Regions from separate parts of the Eubacterium sp. LMAG:50 genome, predicted to be linked through region 1. Evidence: a T-box and tRNA genes for the amino acid it is inferred to sense, from the RefSeq annotation. Region 1 holds a T-box; the other holds one or more tRNA genes.
What was found. A T-box is a leader RNA that pairs with one kind of tRNA and senses whether it is charged. The one in region 1 lies ahead of CCC31_RS04765 (valine--tRNA ligase), so its partner is inferred to be a tRNA-Val.

Region 1 (8,941 bases):
TGGAATGCCTGAAGCAAAGATAATATTGGCAGAGGCAGTGGTATATATGGCTACTGCACCGAAAAGCAACGCTTCTTATATGGGATTAGAGAAGGCGATGAGTGCAGTACAGAATACAAAGATATCAGGAATACCGGTTCACTTAATGGATGCACATTATAAAGGCGCAGCAAAGCTTGGACATGGTGATGGCTACAAATATGCACACGATTATGAAAATCATTATGTTAATCAGCAATATTTGCCGGATGAGCTTGTAAATGAAGTATTTTACAATCCGGGAGATTTAGGATACGAAGTTAAAGTAAAAGAACATTTTAAAAAGATAAAGGGATAGCACTAGAGTGATTAGAAAGGTGATAAATTGAAAGCATTAATAGAAAAATTAGCAATTGGAAATGTAGATTATGAAGTGCCTAAGGCACAGATTTCCCATAATAGCTTTGATATGGTGTTAGCAAAAGGGGAGATAGCCTACGGCTCATTTAACATCCGCTCTGAATCAAATATGAATATAAAAGGAGTGGTATATTCTTCAGATTATCATTTGAAACTAAAAAATGATCAGTTTTTAGGAAAAGACAATACAATCAGATTTGAGGCGAATACTGAACATCTTTATCCGGGAGACGATGTGTCAGGTAAAATAGACATAGTATCAAATGCCGGAGAGTTTTCTGTTAATTTTAATATTCATGTGAAGGAAGAAAATATAGAATCTTCAATGGGACCAATAAATAATCTTGAGGATTTTACAAAATTAGTTCAGTATTCTCATGAGGAAGCTATTAAATTGTTTATGTCAAGAGAATTTAAACACAACATTATCGGACAGGATGTTTATACAAGAGCCTTGTACAATGAATTGATGAAAAATTATAACAAAGAGATAGCAATGGAAGAATTCCTTGTTAAAAAAGGCCTTAAAGAACCTGTTACAATCAGTATTGTAGATAATGAAAAGACATACGAAGATATAAAGGAATCTTATGCAGACTCTCTTAAAATTACAAAGAGTGGTTGGGGATATGTAGACATAAAAGTTGAAATTAATGGTGAAATACTTCATAACTGCAAAAATGAAATAAATCTGGACAATTTTATTGGAAACACCTGCGAATATGAATATTTGATAAATCCATTCAAATTACACAGGGGCAGTAATTATGCAGAAATTGTGTTAAAGACAGTTAATCAGACCTTAACATATAAAATTCATGTTAACAATCCTACAGAAGATATATCTAAATATATCGAAAATAAAAAGGATATTATTGATGTGATGAGATTATATATGAATTTCCGTACCGGAAAGATAAACTCATTAGATTGGAAAAAGTCAACAGAGGACATTGCAGAGAAAAGATTACATTATAACAATGAAGATATAATGGCATTGTTGATAAAAACTCAACTTACAATATTAGATGGTGAAGAAGAACAGATTACTTCATATCTTATGCAATTGTCAAAATTAGTATCAGTAAGTAAGACAAATAACAAACTTAAGAGTGTTGAAGCATATTGCTATTATTTATATTTGAAAACGATATATAAGCAAAATGCTACTTACACAGAAGAAGTTCGAAAAGAAATAAAGAACTATTATGAAAATGGTTATGATTCATGGAAATTATTGTGGATGTTAATGTACATGGATGACAGATATGACCAAAATCCAAGTCTTAAATATACTTTGGTAAAAGATCAGTTTAATAAAGGATGTACAAGTCCTGTGATGTTGTATGAAGCGGCAAAAATAATTTCAAAGCAACCGGAACTATTAAGGGTTATAAATAAATTTGAATTATTACTTTTGAGATTCATAAATAAATATGATATGTACAATGACAATTTAAATAAGCAGATAGTTACTTTGTTTGAAAAAGAAAAACAATTTGACAAAATAAAATTTGAAATATTGGCTGATTTATATGAAAAGACAGAAGATGTGAAAGTACTGGAAGGAATTTGCCAGATGCTTGTAAGCGGAGACAAAAAGAAACAGTTCTATTTTAAATGGTATGATGCCGGAGTTAAACATGATGTCAAAGTAACAAAACTTTACGAGTATTATATGTACACAATTGATACAACAAAAATGTTTAAATTATATCCACAGATATACAAATACTTTGCGTTTACAACGGAAACGTTAGCCTATAATAAAGCATATTTATATCAGAATATAATTAAATATTTTGACCAGGCAAGTGAGATGTATAAAAAATACAAAGCCGGATTAGAAAAATATGTAGAAGAAGAGATTATTAATAAGCATATTGATAATAATCTTATTGAATTGTACAAAAAAATGCTCACACCACATTTTGTTAACAACAGAATGACAAAATCATTACCTAGTATATTAAATGCATGGAGAATAACTGTTGATAATCCAAATATTACAGAAGTTATAATATACCATAAAGAATTAGACGAACCTCAGCAGGTTCACCTTAATGGAGGAGAGGCTTTTGTTGAAATATATACAGACAACCCTGTAATAATATTTGTGGACAAAGATAGAAACAAATACGTAAATATAGAATATACATGCAGGAAAATTTTAAGAAATGTTAAGATTTCTGAGGTAGATAATGGAAGCATCTACTTAAAGTTAGCAAAGATAGAAAAAAACATAAAAAAATCAGCAAATGTTGATATTTTACAGATGTTAAAGGATATGCTTAATGTTGAAAATATAAGAGGAACATATAGAAAATATCTTTTAAATGAAATTGTTTCTTACTATTATAAGAATTCTTATTTAGATGAGTATGATGATTATGTAATGGAAATGAATATGAACGAGTTAGATAAAGACTCCAGAAATAAAATAATGTCAATACTTATTGCAAATAAGAAATATAAGAGTGTATATCCGTATATATTAGAATATGGTCCGGAAAGATTAAGCGATGAAAGTGTTGAAGAATTTTGTACAGGAATAATTAAAGAAACAGAGTTTGAAGAAGATGCTTTTATACTTGAAATGTGTGTGAAATTATTTAGGATGAATAAGGTTACAAGAGTAATTCTTGCTTATCTTGGAAGATTTTTCCTTGGAACAAACGAAGAAATGTTTATGTTATATGAGGAAATTAATAAAAAGAACATAATTGAAAACACATTGACGGAAAGACTACTTGTTCAGTGCATTTTTGAAGGGGATGTAAGTGAAAGAATTCATGGAATATTTAATAAATATGTACAGAATCCTTCATATGCAACAATTAGAAAAGCGTTTTACACATATGTTTCATATAATTATTTTGTTAAAAATATTCCTTGTCCGGATTCAACATGGGATATAATGCAGCAGGATATTAAGGATGGAACGGAAGTGACAGTTATTTCAAAAATCGGATATTTGTCACATGTGATTGAAAGTGAGCATGTAACACAGGAACAGATTGAAACATCAAAGAAACTGATGAGTCAGTTAGCTAAAAAGAATATTGTATTTGAATTTTATAAGAAGTTTAATAAATGGTTTGCAGTTCCATACAATATAGTGGATAAAACCATAATTGACTATCGTACAAATCCAAAGAATAAAGTATACATTACTTATAAGATAAAATCCATAACAGGCGAAACAAAGGAAAAAACTGAAGAAATGCGTAGTGTTTATTCAGGAATATTTACAAAAGATGTAATTATGTTCTTTGGAGAAGAAATAGAATATTATTTTGAAGAAATATCTGAAACTGATAGTATTGAGACAAAGAAATATACAATGAAAATAAATCAGAAAGATATTTTTAATGATGAAGGAAGATTTGGAATGCTTAACGGCATGATGATTTGCAAAGAACTTCACAGAGACAAGGATGCAAGAGAACTTATGGAAACATATGAACTTCATACGGATGCATCAGAACAGTTATTTAAGTTACTATAGGCAGGAGGAATAACAATGAATAATAAAGCACTTATTCTTGGAATAGATTTTTCAAGTGATTTTTCTCAGTTGGCATTTTTGAATGATGCAGGGGAGCCTGAATCAATTAGCGTTGGACAGGATAAGCATTTTCTTGTACCTACAGTTATGTTTTTTAATGATGAATTAAAAGAATGGTCAGTAGGCGAAGAGGCAATTAACAGAAGCCAGAGAGAAAGTGGAAAAGTTGTTACAAACCTACCGGAAGCATTGTTTTATGATGAGTTAAAAGACCAGAATAGAGCAATGATGAAAGCATATATAGCTTATTTTGTAAAATTAGCGGCAAATTACACAAACGGGCAGATAATTAAAAGCATTGTAATGACAGTAGATAATTTGACAGTGGAAATAATGGAATGCTTTTATGAAACTATAGAAGCTTTAGGATATAAGAAAGAAAATACAAAAATATTAAGCCATTCAGAAAGTTTTATCTACTATGTGTTAAACCAGCATAAAGATGTGTGGGTAAATAATGTTTTAATGTTGGATTTTTCACAGCAGGGGCTTGTTTATAGAAGACTTAGCATAAGACATACAAGAGAAGCACATATAGCAGATGTAGAAACGAAAAAATTAGATGATGTTTTAACATTTGATAATATTAAAACAGATATTGATGAGGCTGACAAAATTCTTGAAGATTTTATGGACGAAGAATTGAATGAACACGTTATTTCAGCAGTATATTTTTCAGGTGAAGGTTTTTATAGTGGAGACTGGAAAAATACACTTAAAAAAACATGCAACAACCGACGTGTATTTAAAGGAAATAACCTGATAGTAAAAGGTGCAGTTTATGGTGCTAAAGAATTGTTTTATATTTCAAATTTTAGTGATTATATCATATCCTGTAAGGGAAGAACTAAGGTAAATGTTTCTATGGAAGTAAACCATCAGGGAAGCGAGAAACAGCTTGTGCTTTCAAAAATAGGAACTAACTGGTACGAAGCAGGTGCTGTTGCAGAATGTATTTTGGATAAACCGACAATAGCAAAATTCACAATACAGTCACCTATTACAAAAGAATCAGAAAACTTTTACATTGATTTACAGGATTTCCCGGCAAGAAAAAATAAGACAGTAAGAATCCAGATAAAATTTGCATATGTAAATGAAAATAAGTTTGCAATAGAGATAAAAGATATCGGGTTTGGAGAATTCTATGAAAGCTCAGGAAAAGTAGTTAGAGAGGAAGTGACAGTATGAGTGACATCACAATGTGCACATTGCACTCAGAAAAACCTTATTATATAACTGAAATTAATAAAAATATATATTCGATAGAAGAATTAAATTATTATCTTTATAATTATCTTTATTTAGTGGATGAAGAATTTTTTAGTGAAAGTCTGATTGATTATATTGAAAATGAATTAAAGCAGACAACAATAGCAACAGGGCTAAGACAGGCATTAAATAAAAATGGTAATCTAGGCGAAATGATTGCATTTGTAATAAAAAATTCAGGATATTACACACAAAAGGAAGCAGATGATTTGGAAAGACATTTAGTAATGCTTAATTCAAAAACATCTGCCGAAAGAATAAAGGCTAAGGCAGACATATTACTTGATAATCATAAATATAATATGGCAATTTCTTTTTATCAGAGCATTATAAATAAGGGAACAAATAGTGAATTATCAGAAACTTTTTATGGAAGTGTTTATAATAATTTAGGAGTTGCCTATACAAGACTGTTTGAGTACGATGAGGCTTTAGTGGCATTTAGAAATGCATATAGATTAAATAGTGCTGCAGAATCATTAGAGTCAATAATATTGTGTGACCTTATGTCAGGTAATGCTACTAATTTGAAAAACGATGTTGAAAAATACAAAGTAAGTGATCAGGTAGTTAACAGACTTAGAACAGAAATCATACAGCTTAAGGCTCATATTCATGTAAATTGGAACGACACAATTGAGAAAGATTATATTAGCCGACGTAAGAGAGAATATATTGTAGAAATAAATAGTTAAGAAATTGTGAAGGTTTAGCTTAGGCAGTTGACAAATAACTTTTTAATTATTATGATAAAAAACAGAAAAAAATAAATGCTATGATGAAGAGGAGTATCTTGTAACTGCTTAACAGAGAGTAGGTTGTTGGTGGAAGACCTATAAGTAAGTGCGAGGGAAGGTAGCTTTGGAGCAGCATCAGTGAACAGTTAAAAACTATCAGTAGCTGATGACGATTCGTCCCCGTTAAGGATATGATAAGTAAAACAAAAGGTGGTACCGCGGATATTCGCCCTTTTAGGAAAATGTCTGTGGATTTAAACATACAAAAGAGACAGCATTTTAAAGCTGTCTTTTTCCGTTCATAAGGATGATAATTTGCAGACTGGATTACAAATTATTTTAAAGGAGTACACAATGAAGGAATTAGAAAAGAACTATAATCCTGCCGATATTGAAGACAGATTATATGAAAAATGGCAGGAAAAGAAATACTTTCATGCAGAAGTAGACAGAAGTAAGAAACCATTTACAATCGTTATGCCACCACCAAATATTACAGGGCAGCTTCATATGGGACATGCCCTTGATAACACAATGCAGGATATACTTACACGTTTTAAGAGAATGCAGGGATATGAAGCATTATGGCTTCCTGGAACTGACCATGCATCAATTGCAACAGAAGCTAAGATTGTTGAAAAGATGCGCGAAGAAGGAATTACAAAGGAAGATTTAGGAAGAGAAAAATTCTTAGACAGAGCATGGCAGTGGAAAGCACAGTATGGTGGACGTATTGTTTCACAGCTTAAAAAAATCGGTTCATCATGTGACTGGGACAGAGAAAGATTTACAATGGATGAAGGCTGTTCAAAGGCTGTAAAAGAAGTATTTGTAAATTTATATAATAAGGGACAGATTTACCGTGGTGAAAGAATCATTAACTGGTGTCCACATTGTCTTACTTCTATTTCAGATGCAGAAGTAGAATATGAAGATCAGGCAGGAAAATTCTGGCATTTAAGATATCCTTTAACAGATGGTTCAGGATATATTCAGCTTGCTACAACAAGACCTGAAACATTACTTGGTGATACAGCAGTAGCAGTTAATCCAAATGATGACAGATATAAGCATTTAGTAGGAAAGACTCTTACACTTCCTTTAGTTGGAAGAGAGATTCCTATTGTAGCAGATGATTATGTAGGTATTGACTTTGGTACAGGTGTTGTTAAGATTACACCGGCACATGATCCTAATGACTTTGAAGTAGGCCTTAGACACAATCTTCCTGTAATTAATGTCTTAACAGATGATGCTAAGATTGTTGATGATTATCCAAAATACGCAGGTATGGACAGATATGAAGCAAGAAAAGCAATTGTTGAAGATTTGGATAAAGAAGGATATCTTGTTAAGATTGAAGATCATGAACATAATGTAGGTACATGTTACAGATGCCATACTACAATTGAACCAAGAGTATCAAAACAGTGGTTTGTTAAGATGGAAGAAATTGCAAAACCAGCAATTGAAGCAGTTAAGAATGGAGATACAAAGTTTGTACCACCTCATTTTGACAAAACTTATTACCATTGGTTAGAAAATATTCGTGACTGGTGTATTTCACGTCAGTTATGGTGGGGTCATAGAATTCCTGCATTTTATTGCGATGACTGTGGAGAAATGGTTGTAACAAAGGATAACCATGCAGTATGTCCTAAGTGTGGTAAAGAAATGAGACAGGACCCTGATACACTTGATACATGGTTCTCATCAGCATTATGGCCTTTTTCAACACTCGGATGGCCTGATAATACAGAAGAGATGGATTATTTCTATCCTACAAATGTTCTTGTAACAGGATATGATATTATTTTCTTCTGGGTAATCAGAATGATGTTCTCAGGGCTTGAACATACAGGAAAAGTTCCATTTGATACAGTACTTATTCACGGCCTTGTAAGAGATTCACAGGGACGTAAGATGAGTAAGTCTCTTGGAAACGGAATTGACCCGCTTGAAGTAATTGATAAATATGGTGCAGATGCTCTTAGATTTACATTAATTACAGGTAATGCTCCCGGAAATGATATGCGTTTCTATTGGGAAAGAGTAGAGGCAAGCAGAAACTTTGCTAACAAAGTATGGAATGCTTCAAGATTTATTATGATGAACATGCCTGAAGAAGGTATTGATTTAAATAATAAACCTGAACAGCTTACAGATGCTGATAAGTGGATTTTATCTAAGTTAAATACATTAGTAAAAGACGTAACAGATAACATGGAAAAATACGAACTTGGTATTGCTGCAGATAAGATTTACGAATTTATCTGGGAAGAATTCTGTGACTGGTATATTGAAATGGTTAAACCTAGACTATACAGTGAAACAGATGACACAAGATATGCAGCACTTTGGACATTAAAGAAAGTGTTAATTGATGCATTAAAGATGCTTCATCCATATATGCCATTTGTAACAGAAGAAATATTCTGTACAATTCAGGATGAAGAAGAATCAATTATGATTTCATCATGGCCTGTATACACAGAAGAATATGCTTTCGCTAATGAAGAAAATGCAGTAGAATTAATTAAAGAAGCAGTTCGTGGTATTAGAAATACAAGAGCTGAAATGAATGTTAAACCAAGCAAGAAAGCAAAAGTATTTGTTGTATCAGATGATGAAGTTACAAGAAATATATTTGAAAATGGTAAAGTATTCTTTGCAACACTTGGTCATGCAAGTGAAGTAATTATTCAGGCTGATAAGACAGGCATTGATGATGATGCCGTATCAGTAGTTCTTCACAAAGCAATTGTATATATGCCATTTGCAGAATTAGTTGATATTGCAAAAGAAATAGAACGTCTTGAAAAAGAAGTAAAAAGATTAAATAAGGAATTAGCAAGAGTTAATGGAATGCTTGCAAATCCTAACTTCGTAAGTAAGGCACCTGAAAAGAAGATTAATGAAGAAAAAGAAAAACAGGCTAAATATCAGGAAATGATGAAGCAGGTTC
Region 2 (8,941 bases), 170 kb from region 1:
TCGCATTTTTCTTTTACAAGTCTACTTACTCCTTCTCCCTCATTTCCTATAACAAGACCTATAGGTCCTTTCAAATCAAGGTCATACATTCTTGTTCCACCCATGTCAGCGCATACAAACCATAATCCTTGGTCTTTAAGTTTTTCAATTGTTTTTGCTATATTAGTAACCTTTGCTACAGGAGTATAGTTTATTGCACCTGCTGAAGCCTTTGCAACTGTTGCTGTTAACCCTGCTGCTCTGTGTTTTGATATAATAACTCCATGTGCACCTGCTAAATTAGCAGTTCTTATTATCGCCCCTAAATTATGTGGGTCTTCAATATTGTCTAAAACTATAATGAAAGGCTGTTCATCTTTCTCTCTTGCCCTTTCAAGAATATCATCAACTGTAGCATAATCATATGCAGCTACATACGCTATTACTCCCTGATGTTTTCCTGTTTCAGACATTTGATCCAGACGTTCTTTTTTAACATAATTTATAATTGTATCTTTTTTCTTAGCTTCTCTGATAATTGTGTTCATCGAGCCTTCCTGACAATGCTCTAATACAAACAATTTATCGATTGTTTTTCCCGCACGGAACGCCTCAATTACAGCATTACGTCCTTCTAAAGTCAACTCGCTATATCTCATTCTATTTCCTCTTAATCTTAAAGCTTATTCCTTATCCTCTTTAATATTGTTTAATCCTTTTTTTATAAGTTCCATCATTCTTTCAGACTGCTCAGTCAAATATAAATATCCCATTACAGCCTCAAAACCTGTTGCTCTTCTGTAATCACCCATTGATGCATTCTTTGCCCTTGTTATAGCTTTAGCATTTCTTCCACGCTTATAAACACGAGCCTCATCTTCAGTCAAATCTTCATAAAGACTAAGTATCATATCTGATTGGGTTTTAGCTTTTACTAAATCTGCAGCTGCTTTATGAATTTTGTTAACCTGCCTGTTTGCTTCATCAACTATCATTGTTCTGATTACAATTTCATAAATTCCATCCCCAATGTAAGCCAATGTCAAAGGTGAATAATCAACTATATTAATTTCTTTTAATCCCATGGATTCTTTTATGCTTTTAAAAATGTCGTTATTATTTACGCTTTTGTCCATGTTGTTCCTTCTCTTGTATCTTTCAAAACAATTCCTTTAGCTGCAAGTTCTTCTCTTATAGCATCTGCTGTTGCAAAATCTTTTGCCTTCTTAGCTTCAGCTCGTTTTAAAATCCTTTCTTTAATATACTGTTCCATTTCAGAATCTACATCTGAACTTTCCTGTGTATTTTCATTTTCCAATAAATCCAAAGATAATACTTTATCAAAATCTTCAATAATGTATCTCTTTGTTGCATCATTTACATCATCTTTTAATAAGTCATAAATTAAAGTAATACCTGATGCTGTATTTAAATCGTTTCCAACTATTTCTATAAATTTCTTTTTATATTCAGCTGCCTTTGCCTCATTAACAGTTCCTTCTTTGTCTAATTTAGCAATTCTATTCTTTAATTTCTTATATCCTGCAGCAACTGAATCTAATACTTCATACGAAAATTGCAATGGTTTTCTGTAATGAGACTGTAAACAAAACATTCTGTACACAAGTGGATTATATCCTTTTTCCTCTAAAAGAGATACTGTAAGAAAATCACCTTTTGATTTACTCATTTTACCTTGCTTATCATTTAAATGATGAACATGGAACCAGTAATTACACCATTTATGTCCAATATATGCTTCACTCTGTGCAATTTCGTTCGTATGATGAGGGAAAATGTTATCAATTCCTCCGCAATGCAAATCTAAATTTTCACCTAAATGCTTCATACTTATGCATGAACATTCAATATGCCATCCCGGATATCCTACTCCCCATGGGCTATCCCATTTTAATTCCTGATCGTCAAACTTTGACTTGGTAAACCACAATACAAAATCAGTCTTGTTTCTTTTATTTTCATCAACATCAACATCATCTCTTACACCAACCATCAAGTCATCTTCATTATGGCTTGACAAAGTATAGTATTTGTCCAATTTTGATGTATCAAAGTATACATTTCCACCTGCGATATATGCATATCCTTTTTCTAACAATCCGGAAATCATTTTAATAAATTCATCTATACAATTTGTTGCCGGTTCAACTACATCAGGTCTTTTGATGTTTAATTTATTACAATCGCTAAAGAAAGCATCTGTATAAAACTTTGCAATTTCAAGAACTGTCTTATGTTCTCTTTTTGCTCCTTTAAGCATCTTATCCTCACCTGTGTCGGCATCACTTGACAAATGACCTACATCAGTAATGTTCATGACTCTTTTTACATTATATCCTTCGTATCTTAATTCTTTTTCAAGAACATCTTCCATTATGTAACTTCTTAAGTTTCCAATATGTGCATAATGATAAACTGTAGGCCCACATGTATACATTCCTACCTGTTTTTCGTCTATCGGTTTAAATATTTCTTTTTTCTTCGTCAGCGTATTGTATATTTGCATCTTATTACTCCTTAATATGATTTGCTAGTTTCATCATTATTTCTTTTAATTCGAGATTTTCTTTTTTAAGTTGTTTTATTTCCAACTGAACAGGATTTGGCATATTAACCTGATCCAAATCGAGCCTTGGCATTCTTACATTATCCTGTTTTACAATTTCACCCGGTACACCTACAACTACTGAATTCGGAGGCACTTCTTCTAAAACAACAGAACCTGCTCCAATTTTAGAATTTTCTCCAATTGTAAATGAGCCTAATACTTTAGCTCCCGCTCCAACCATTACATTATCCTGCAAAGTTGGATGTCTTTTACCTTTTTCCTTTCCTGAACCACCTAATGTAACACCCTGGTACAAAGTTACGTTATCTCCTATTATTGTTGTCTCACCAATAACAACTCCATGACCATGGTCAATAAATAATCCTTTACCAATCTGTGCTGCAGGATGAATTTCTATTCCAGTCTTTCTTGCAGCTCTTTGTGATATCATTCTTGCACGAAATACGTGTCCTTTTTCATATAACTTATGAGCTTTTCTATATTTATATATTGCCCAAAAACTTGGGTATAACAATGCTTCTAAATTTGTTTTAATTGCAGGGTCTCTATCCTTAATTACTTCCACCTGCTCTTTATAATATTGAATGAATCCCATTTTAAATCCCTCTTTTTACTTCCTTCTATAAATATCAATAACCTATATTCATAGATATCAACATAGATTATACACACTTGTAATGATAATTTCTATACATAATCATTAATAAAAAATCCGTGCTTCATACAGACTTCAGGCAATCCATCAATTAATTTATAACCAAATACATGTTGTGTCAACTGTCCAATTGTAACATGAAACTCTGCTTCTTCAGTTGTTGGCTCCATTTTTATATTTGTATGCTCATAGGAAATTTTAAATCTTCCATTATTTCCCGGAAGGACTGAATCCTCAATTTCTATCACAAACTGTCCTACTCCTCTCATTCCTATAAGTCTTAGTGTTTTTCTTAAATTTATAATTCTTGCCATGGCATATGGCTTTTTTTCATTTAGCAACCATGTCATACTTTGTGTTTCATTGTCAAGAACTTCCTCAATTGCTTCATCATCTACAACTATTCGATATCCTACAACAACCTTATTCTCAACATAAATTTCGATTCTGCCATCCTCAACTTCTAATAAATCATTCATTTTTTTAAAATAATCTCTATTTTTAGTCAAAGACACATCATACCTTTCTTCCATTGCCGACTCAGCAAAAATTGCTAATCTTGGGAAATCAGAAGGCTCTGCCTTTCTAAGAATAAGTGAATGGCTAGGTTTTTTCCTTGCTTCTTCCTTTTTCTGTAGTTCTTTATCCATTACATACTCAAAGCCTAGTTTTCTATAAATCATGGCGTTTGTCTCATCTGATGGAATCAAATATGTGAATGCCTCCATATCTTCATACATATCACTAAGAATATACTTGAATATTGATTTCATTACACCTTTTCTTCTGTATTTTTCTAATGTTGATACACCGTATATATAAAATACATTAGTTTTAAGCTTACCTGTTGTTACAGTCTTTGGTATCAAATGTACTGCACCAATAATTTCTCCGTCCTCTTCATCAACTGCAACAAAATTATTCTTAAGACAATTATTCATATAGTAATCCGTATATTCCTTACTATCTTGAAAGCATTGTTCATAAATACTTCGGATATTCAGTTTTTCGTTTTTTTCTAAATATCTAATCATGTTCCATCTCCTGATATTCAAACAATTTCTAATCGAACAATTAGAAACTATTTTTGAATTATTGTATATTTTTCAACCATATATATTGGATTATATGACAATTTTGACTTTCTTAGTCCTTCTAATCCCATATCGTCTTCTCTGTTTTCTTTTGCTGCATTTGGAAATGCTACTTTTAAGAACTCGCTACATATAAAAGTATATAAACCACGAATGTTTGGATTAGCTTTTTCCACAGGAATATAAACCATATCTTCCTGTTTGTAGTAATTTCCAATAGTAAACGCTTCTAATTTATCATCTATATAAACTGAGCCAATTTTATAATCAAATACATTTTCATGTTCTAAAAGATATTTGATTCCAATTGCTTCAAAATCTATAAATTCTTTTTCTTCTGTATGCTCTTTATGCTGTTTCCAATTTTCCAAATAATCCATTATCTCATCATGATGCGTACTATCTAACAGTTTAAATTCATATCTTCCTTCATATTCCCTACAAAATGCATTGTAATGATTCTTTTTTTTATGATATTTTCTACCACTTAATGTCTGTAATTTTTGAGCATCATATACATAATCATAATAAGTTCTATCAGGAATTACAGTATACTTATCTTCCGGCAAATTAAGAATATCAACTGCTTCTTTATCAACTACATACATAACAAGCTTCTTATTTAAAACTTCATTAAAGTATTTTTGAGTATCATAAAAGCACTCTTTTAAATCTTCGTTCCTGCAACATGGAACTGAAGAATAATATTTATTATCTTCGCTTTTTGCTACCCACATCACTCCTTTTTCATTACAAAAATATTGTGTTGGATAACAATCAGTCCACATATATAAATCCAACAAATTACTGTCTGCCGTCTCTGGCCTTCTCATTAAATAATATTTCTGTAACTTATTGTAGTCTTCAATTCTAATATCTTTTAATTCTACATCCTTCATAACTTAATTAAGCAGTGCAATCGCCTGAGATGAAATTCCCAAGCCTTCTCCTGTAAATCCTAATCCTTCCTCTGTCGTTGCTTTAATACAAACCTGATTTTCGTTTATATTTAAAGCTTTCGCTACGTTTTTTACCATCTGTTCTCTATATGGAGCAAGTTTTGGTTTTTGTGCAATAATTGTTGCATCAATATTTCCAATTGTATAATTGTTATCTTTTAACAATTTTCCTACGTGTTCTAATAATATAATACTCGATATATCTTTATATTGTTCATCATTGTCAGGAAAATGTTTTCCGATATCTCCAAGTGCAGCTGCACCAAGAAGTGCGTCCATAATAGCATGAACAACAACATCAGCATCTGAGTGACCAATCAATCCATATTCATACGGAATTGTAACTCCACCCAAAATTAATTTTCTCTCTTTTCCTAATCTATGAACATCATATCCCATTCCAATTCTCATAATCTATTTCCTTTAATAAATACAACAAATTAATTCAAATATATATTATAGCATTTTTCTATATCTCAGTCGATATACGACTTGTTAATTAAAATACTATATTTATACACTCTCTGACACATATTTTTTAGTATAACACTATTCATGTATTTTTATCTACAAAGATTACAAGTTTTGTAACAAATAATCAATGCTCAATTTTTTCTTATAAATTTCATAAACCTTCTAAATAAACGAAAAAAAAGAAGGTTTCCTTAATCAGAACCTTCTTAAGTAGCGAAGGGGGGATTCGAACCCTCGACACCACGGGTATGAACCGTGTGCTCTAGCCAACTGAGCTACTTCGCCATATAAATGGGACCTACAGGGCTCGAACCTGTGACCCCCTGCTTGTAAGGCAGGTGCTCTCCCAGCTGAGCTAAGATCCCGTTGCAATCAAACTGCTTTATTAATATAACCATTTGTGCAACTTTTGTCAACAACTTTTTTCATTTTTTTTAATTTTTTTAACTAGTAGTTTAATTTGTAGTGTAATTCACTCTTACAAGATTGAATTTACCTTTTCTATTCATCATTTTTTATTAATTAACATCAATTAAATTTAACTATCTTTATAATTTCACCCTTGCTTTATCATTATAATACCCAAAAGTTGATTTATATTTAATTATTATAAATCAACTTTTTTTGGATAATCATAAAATTATTTATTTGTTCTGTCTTCGCAGTTCCTTTTTTACATTTTTCAATAGTTTGCTATTTTTTACTAATTTGTTCTCGCTTCAGCCTCATCAGTTATTTCTTCTGTCTGTACTTCTGTGCTCTCTTGTGTCGCAGCTTCTGTTGTTGTCTCAGTTATATCTGATATATTCTTCGAAAATGCCGTTTGAATATCTGAGTCAACCAAATAAATATTATCAGCACCTTCAACCATCATATAATATTTACTTGTATCATAAGGATTTTCTTTTCCAATATACAATGTATACGTTGTGTTATCCTCGTCTGTAAGCGCTATTGTATTTGTCTCTGCAATTACATTTCCATTATCATCTATGGTAAATCCATATTGAGATACGTCGTCCTTTTTAGCAATTTTTTCATCTGCAGTTACTGACACAAGTTTTGCAAGCATATCAGTTTCAACTGAATCTTTGCTTATATTTACTGATGCATCGCTTGAATCATGCCATTTTCCATCGCTATCTTTTGTTAATGTAATCGATGTGCCATTTGTTATATAGTTAAAAGCTGTTATTTTTTCATAATCTTTTAACTCAAATGCCGTTATTGCAGTTGCCTCTTTATTTTCAGATTCTTTTTCTTCCTGATTTTTATAAAATTTACCAACGCCAAAATAGCCAATGATACATACTGCCATCAAAATAACTACTACAACAAATTGTTTTTTCTGTTTATTCATTATCTCTTTCTCCTTCTAGTCCAAATTACGATTCCCGCAACTAAAATAGCTATAGGAAGTACAACTGCAACAATTATTCCTACAAGTCTTGAAACTGATGCTGTAATTGTCAACTGAGAAGCCTGGAGGCTCTTTGAAGGAATTGACAAAGTCTCTACAGAATCATCTGTATTAATATACTCACTTAAAGCATTATTGAACATTTCAAGGTTTGCGTCTGCAACAAGTTCATTCATATTGTCATCTAACATATAAACTGAACTTAACGCCAAAATGTTGGTTTCTGTAGTTGTGCTTTCTCCATTTTCATTTTCGCTTGTTACACTCTTCTTTATTTGTGCTCCTAAATCAAATGTTCCTTCAACATCTCCATCTTCTTTAGTATATTTTTTTGCACTTTTCAAATGTGTTTTTGATACTGCTTTTGATGTTGTTGCTAAAGATGTATATGTTATTGAAGAGTCATCTTTATTTGCCTGTTGTAATCCTTTTGCATATGGAGCAATTATATAGTTATCTATTCCTGACGCAAAACTTCCTGAACCATTTGCAAATGTAAAGAACGGACCATACTGGCTTGAATAGAAGTTTATATCATTTTCAGCCACAACACCATCCACAACTTTCACTCCAAATGCTTCTAATATCGATTCAAAATTTGGTTTATCTGTCTGTGCGCTCTTGTAAGCCTCACATGCAATAATTGCTTTTCCTCCGGCATTTAAATAATCAATAACTTTCTGTGCCTCATCTTTAGAATAATCCTTTGTAGGTCCTAAAATCATTATCATTTCGCAATCATCAACTGATAAACTGTCCATACTTGCTAATTTTATTTCTTCAACATCACAATTCATTTTAGAAATTGCATCTGAAAACTTCGAGCCCATTCCAATTTCATCATGTCCTGTTATCTGATAAACAACCGGATTCTTATCTGATAACACATATGATATAGCACTGTCTAACTGACCTTCACAGTCATATCCTGTGTAAGATGTGGAGCCTGTAGTGTAATATGAACTTGTATCTGCTTCATAAATGTTATTGTAATCTACAACCTTTGACTTATTTGTCTTTTTATTTACAACAATTAAACTATTTGATGTAGGTGCTGAATCTGTATAATCTGCGTAAAAATAAGGATTTAATTTTGTATCTTTATATTCAACACTTATATGCTTTGAGCTATTTTCGTAATTTTTTAATGTTTTCTTTATTGTATCATCACTGCCATCTTTAGCTGCCATAACATAGATAACAACGTCATCATTTATTTTCTTTAGCATTTTCTTTGTATCATCTGTTATCGAATACAACTTAGACGCTGTCATGTCTATGCTTGCCCATAAAGATTTATCTGTAACCTTACCTGCAACTAGATTTACAAATACTGCTACTACGATTGCTATAGCGATAAATCCTGTGCTAAATACACCGGTTGAAATAGTTGCCTTAGATACGTTCCATCTTCTTTTTTGTATTGACTGACAAGTGAGGAATAGGAACAAAACAATAATTGTCAGATAATAAACTACTCCTGAAAGAGAAATTACACCACTCATAAATTCATCTACAGGTGACAACAAATCAAATGCGCCAAGTATTTTTGTAAGTGCATTTCCTGAAGATGAAATCATATTTTCTAAGGAATTCATCATGTAACCCATAAATAAAATTACTATGCTTAAAATGGCCGATATAACCTGACTTTCCGTTATGGATGAAATAAATACACCTATTGCAATAAATGCACAGCCATATAAAAATAATCCTAATATATTTGTGTATGCCAATCTAAATGACACTTCGCCAAATCTGGATAAAATA

Region 2: it has a tRNA-Val gene. The T-box ahead of CCC31_RS04765 (valine--tRNA ligase) is inferred to sense a tRNA for this amino acid. The anticodon was not compared.

The regions. Positions count from the first base shown of each region.
Region 1 is NZ_NALP01000006.1:437,785-446,725, reverse strand. Features, by position in the region: gene CCC31_RS04785 (replication-associated recombination protein A) at 1-337, shown strand, start outside; gene CCC31_RS04780 (DUF5717 family protein) at 365-3,907, shown strand; gene CCC31_RS04775 (DUF5716 family protein) at 3,923-5,158, shown strand; gene CCC31_RS04770 (tetratricopeptide repeat protein) at 5,155-5,934, shown strand; T-box leader at 6,006-6,213, shown strand; gene CCC31_RS04765 (valine--tRNA ligase) at 6,331-8,941, shown strand, end outside.
Region 2 is NZ_NALP01000006.1:269,028-277,968, forward strand. Features, by position in the region: gene rlmB (23S rRNA (guanosine(2251)-2'-O)-methyltransferase RlmB) at 1-638, opposite strand, end outside; gene CCC31_RS04035 (ribonuclease III domain-containing protein) at 663-1,115, opposite strand; gene cysS (cysteine--tRNA ligase) at 1,100-2,506, opposite strand; gene cysE (serine O-acetyltransferase) at 2,511-3,164, opposite strand; gene CCC31_RS04050 (GNAT family N-acetyltransferase) at 3,257-4,258, opposite strand; gene CCC31_RS04055 (phosphatidylglycerol lysyltransferase domain-containing protein) at 4,306-5,217, opposite strand; gene ispF (2-C-methyl-D-erythritol 2,4-cyclodiphosphate synthase) at 5,221-5,688, opposite strand; tRNA gene CCC31_RS04065 (tRNA-Met) at 5,963-6,036, opposite strand; tRNA gene CCC31_RS04070 (tRNA-Val) at 6,044-6,116, opposite strand; gene CCC31_RS04075 (DUF4340 domain-containing protein) at 6,455-7,111, opposite strand; gene CCC31_RS04080 (Gldg family protein) at 7,111-8,941, opposite strand, start outside.